DNA from 2 places in the Paenibacillus sp. Marseille-Q7038 genome. Region 1 is predicted to be linked to the other one. Evidence: a T-box and tRNA genes for the amino acid it is inferred to sense, from the RefSeq annotation. Region 1 holds a T-box; the other holds one or more tRNA genes.
What was found. A T-box is a leader RNA that pairs with one kind of tRNA and senses whether it is charged. The one in region 1 lies ahead of trpS (tryptophan--tRNA ligase), so its partner is inferred to be a tRNA-Trp.

Region 1 (2,170 bases):
TTAAACAACAAAACCCATCCGTTTTTTCACTTCTGTCAGATTGGCAGCGGCGATCTCTCTTGCCCGCTCAGCAGATTCATTTAGAATACGCATCAACTCATCGGACTCACGAATCTCACGGAATCTCTCCTGCATCGGTTCAATAACAGAAACCACCACTTCCGCAAGTTCCTTCTTGAAAGCCCCATACATTTGTCCCTCATACTGTTTTTCGATCTCTTGCAGTGAGAGTCCGGAACATTCGCTATAAATACTCATTAAATTACTGATCTCCGGTTTGTTCTCAGGATCAAATCGGACCGTACTGTCTGAATCGGTTGTTGCACGACTGATTTTTTTACGAATGTCTTTAGGTGTATCCAAAAGCGAGATATAGCTTCCTGGATTTGGGTTACTCTTACTCATTTTTTTAGATGCATCATCCAGAGACATAATTCGTGCCCCTACTTTTGGAGTATAGATTTCAGGAATGGTAAAGAACTCTCCATAACGACGATTAAACCGCTGAGCAAGGTCTCTAGTTAGTTCCATATGCTGCTTTTGGTCATCTCCAACGGGTACAAGATCCGCATTGTAGAGCAGAATATCAGCTGCCATCAAAGAAGGGTATACAAAAAGTCCTGCACCTACGGATTCTTTGCCTGCCGATTTATCTTTAAATTGGGTCATACGTTCAAGCTCACCCATCGCTGTCAGCGTAGTCAGCATCCATCCGAGTTCTGCGTGCTGAGGAACATGAGATTGCAAGAATACATTTGCTTTCTTTGGATCAATTCCAGCAGCGAGATACAAAGCTGCAACATCTTTAGATTGTTCGTAAAGCGCAGCTGGGTCCTGGGTAACCGTAATTGCGTGCAAGTCTACAACTACAAAATTACAATGATACTCATCTTGTAACTTAACGAAATTTTTCATTGCCCCAATATAATTCCCTAGGGTTAGTTTTCCACTAGGTTGAATACCCGAGAATACCGTTTTCATTCTTTATTCCTCCTATAATTCATCTCATTCAAAAATAAAACAAAATACAAAAAAGGCCCCACATCCCGTGAAAGGGACGTGAGACCGTGGTGCCACCCTAATTTGCTGCTTACTTGCACATAGAAAACTGCTCATAAGCAACCTTATCTTCCTTAACGCGGATTAGTCGTCCTGACCTACTAAAGAAGCATCACTTCTCGTTAAGCCAGGCTCTCCAGGGTCCATTCAGTCAAAGTCCGCAACACCGATTCGCATCAACCATCGGCTTTCTGAAGTTGCCATCACTAAGCTTACTTATCCCTATCAACGATTATAAGTTATATACTTGCTTTATCATAATCATGATAAAGTTCTCATGTCAACATGAAATATGAGAAGCAGAAATCACATAAATTTCATTTGTGAAATCCAAGTCCCTTTTTACTACAGATACAATTATCTGTTATGATAGACATACGTGTAAGATGCTTAAGATCTTTCGTGGGAAAAGGAGCAAAAAAGATGAAACAAGTGACCAAAGGGCTTTGGAACGGCTATGATACTTATATTTTGCACAGTCGTGATCTTGAAGTCACCCTGCTACCCCGCCTCGGTAACAACATTATATCCATTTATGATCGTATTCAAAACCGGGAAGTCGTTCGTAAACCTGACGAACAGGATCTCGCTTTTTATCTTCAGAAACCTTACCATTTTGGTGTTCCGATGTTGATCCCCCCAGGGCGTATTCACCTGGGTCACTTTGAATATGAAGGCCAAGAATATCAATTTGCTCAAAATTCCGTAAATAATAACCATATTCATGGACTTCATCGTACACAGCCTTGGTGTGTTAGTGACATAGAAGAAGACGAAGATGGATGCACCGTAACAACGGAATGGAAGACAAGTGAAGATGAACTCTGGATGAAGCATTTTCCTATTCCTATGACATTTTCCATGACTTTTAGACTGCAAGGTTCTACTCTCACACAGCAACTTCGCGTTACCCATCAAGGTGATCATGCAGCACCGTTTGGTATGGGATACCACACTTGGTTTATGCTCGATGGAGAGCCACAGCGTTGGAATATTAAACTTCCGGTGAATGGAATTTATCCGCTGAACGAAGATTTACTTCCAACTGGAGATTTAGAGGGTTTGGGTTCTCTTGCCGGTTTGCCTAATGGGGTAAATCTGGCAGGACAGA
Region 2 (2,170 bases), on a different contig from region 1:
CAGTTGTTCCGCCAGGAGCATCGCTGGGTAGCTATGTATGGAAGGGATAAGCGCTGAAAGCATCTAAGCGCGAAGCCCACCTCAAGATGAGATTTCCCAATTAGTAAGACCCCTTGAAGACGACGAGGTAGATAGGCTGGAGGTGGAAGTGCAAAGAATGCATGGAGCTGACCAGTACTAATCGGTCGAGGGCTTATCCTAAAAGCTTTCTGAAGGAAAGCTACTTCGAAAGCATATGCTATAAATCGTAAAAAAACGTTTCGTATCTAGTTTTCAGGGAGCAAATCCTTGAGGAGAACCTGACGCTTGTTTCTTGATTCACACTTCCATGTTGAACCCAAGTAAACGCGAAGAGCGAATGGATTTTCTGAAGATTTTTAAGTCGCATGTCCTTTCTAAGGTCTGATATTTTGCTGGTGAGTATTCACTGAAGATATCACAGCGCAAAAATCATGTTTGGTGGCGATAGCGGAGGGGTTCCACACGTACCCATCCCGAACACGACCGTTAAGCCCTCCAGCGCCGATGGTACTTGGACCGCAGGGTCCTGGGAGAGTAGGACGCCGCCAAGCGAATACCCTTTTGGGTTATTTTTTGCTGAATTACTTATTTAACGATTAGGGGCCATAGCTCAGCTGGGAGAGCGCCTGCCTTGCACGCAGGAGGTCAGCGGTTCGATCCCGCTTGGCTCCACCAATATTCCCTGATAGCTCAGTTGGTAGAGCACTCGACTGTTAATCGAGTTGTCACAGGTTCGAGTCCTGTTCGGGGAGCCAGCGGCCCGTTGGTCAAGGGGTTAAGACACCTCCCTTTCACGGAGGTAACAGGGGTTCGAATCCCCTACGGGTCACTTTATATGGAGATTTAGCTCAGCTGGGAGAGCATCTGCCTTACAAGCAGAGGGTCGGGGGTTCGATCCCCTCAATCTCCACCATATCAAATATCGCGGGGTGGAGCGGCTCGGTAGCTCGTCGGGCTCATAACCCGAAGGTCGCAGGTTCAAATCCTGCCCCCGCAATTGTAGTACTTGGAAATGTGGTAGAAGCAATATTTGTGCCTGTCATGCAAGATATTGTGGTTTGTAACTCTGTCAATTCAACCACTTTTTCCTAGCTCCAATCATATGGAGTATGTTATAATTAAAACAGTTAGCCGGTGTAGCTCAACTGGTAGAGCAACTGACTTGTAATCAGTAGGTTGGGGGTTCAAGTCCTCTCGCCGGCACCAGTTTCATATGGAGGATTAGCGAAGTGGCCAAACGCATCAGACTGTAAATCTGCTCCCTTACGGGTTCGGTGGTTCGAATCCATCATCCTCCACCAGTTTTTAGGGGCATAGTTTAAAGGTAGAACAACGGTCTCCAAAACCGTTGGTGTGGGTTCAATTCCTCTTTGCCCCTGCCATTTTTACAATTTTAGTATCATGATAAAGAATATTATGGCGGTCGTGGCGAAGGGGTTAACGCACCGGTCTGTGGCTCCGGCATTCGTGGGTTCAAGTCCCATCGATCGCCCCATTTATACAACTTATCGCTGTTGGGGATTAGCCAAGCGGTAAGGCAACGGACTTTGACTCCGTCATGCATAGGTTCAAATCCTATATCCCCAGCCATTTTTTAGTACGAGCCATTAGCTCAGTTGGTAGAGCACCTGACTTTTAATCAGGGTGTCGAAGGTTCGAGCCCTTCATGGCTCACCATCATTTATATGCGCGTGTGGCGGAATTGGCAGACGCACTAGACTTAGGATCTAGCGTCTTTGACGTGGGGGTTCGAGTCCCTTCACGCGCATCCTTTAATTGCGGACGTGGCTCAGCGGTAGAGCATCGCCTTGCCAAGGCGAGGGTCGCGGGTTCGATTCCCGTCGTCCGCTTTTATATTTTTTGCGCCCTTAGCTCAGCTGGATAGAGCGTTTGACTACGAATCAAAAGGCCGGGAGTTCGAATCTCTCAGGGCGCGCCATTATATTTTTAAATAAGAAATAAGCAACAAGCCGGTGTGGCGGAATTGGCAGACGCGCGCGACTCAAAATCGTGAGGGAAACCGTGGAGGTTCGAGTCCCTTCACCGGCATTTATATATCGGGATGTAGCTCAGCTTGGTAGAGCACCTGGTTTGGGACCAGGGGGTCGCATGTTCAAATCGTGTCATCCCGATATTTATACGCGGGTGT

Region 2: it has a tRNA-Trp gene. The T-box ahead of trpS (tryptophan--tRNA ligase) is inferred to sense a tRNA for this amino acid. The anticodon was not compared.

What each region holds. Positions count from the first base shown of each region.
Region 1 is NZ_CBCOOM010000002.1:1,149,521-1,151,690, reverse strand. It holds gene trpS (tryptophan--tRNA ligase) at 1-981, opposite strand; T-box leader at 1,051-1,297, opposite strand; gene ACWPWY_RS22615 (aldose epimerase family protein) at 1,483-2,170, shown strand, end outside.
Region 2 is NZ_CBCOOM010000001.1:1,551,012-1,553,181, reverse strand. It holds rRNA gene ACWPWY_RS07590 (23S ribosomal RNA) at 1-201, shown strand, start outside; rRNA gene rrf (5S ribosomal RNA) at 456-572, shown strand; tRNA gene ACWPWY_RS07580 (tRNA-Ala) at 621-696, shown strand; tRNA gene ACWPWY_RS07575 (tRNA-Asn) at 701-776, shown strand; tRNA gene ACWPWY_RS07570 (tRNA-Glu) at 779-850, shown strand; tRNA gene ACWPWY_RS07565 (tRNA-Val) at 859-934, shown strand; tRNA gene ACWPWY_RS07560 (tRNA-Met) at 945-1,018, shown strand; tRNA gene ACWPWY_RS07555 (tRNA-Thr) at 1,152-1,227, shown strand; tRNA gene ACWPWY_RS07550 (tRNA-Tyr) at 1,237-1,322, shown strand; tRNA gene ACWPWY_RS07545 (tRNA-Trp) at 1,329-1,403, shown strand; tRNA gene ACWPWY_RS07540 (tRNA-His) at 1,441-1,516, shown strand; tRNA gene ACWPWY_RS07535 (tRNA-Gln) at 1,537-1,611, shown strand; tRNA gene ACWPWY_RS07530 (tRNA-Lys) at 1,623-1,698, shown strand; tRNA gene ACWPWY_RS07525 (tRNA-Leu) at 1,709-1,789, shown strand; tRNA gene ACWPWY_RS07520 (tRNA-Gly) at 1,800-1,871, shown strand; tRNA gene ACWPWY_RS07515 (tRNA-Arg) at 1,884-1,960, shown strand; tRNA gene ACWPWY_RS07510 (tRNA-Leu) at 1,991-2,070, shown strand; tRNA gene ACWPWY_RS07505 (tRNA-Pro) at 2,080-2,153, shown strand; tRNA gene ACWPWY_RS07500 (tRNA-Gly) at 2,163-2,170, shown strand, end outside.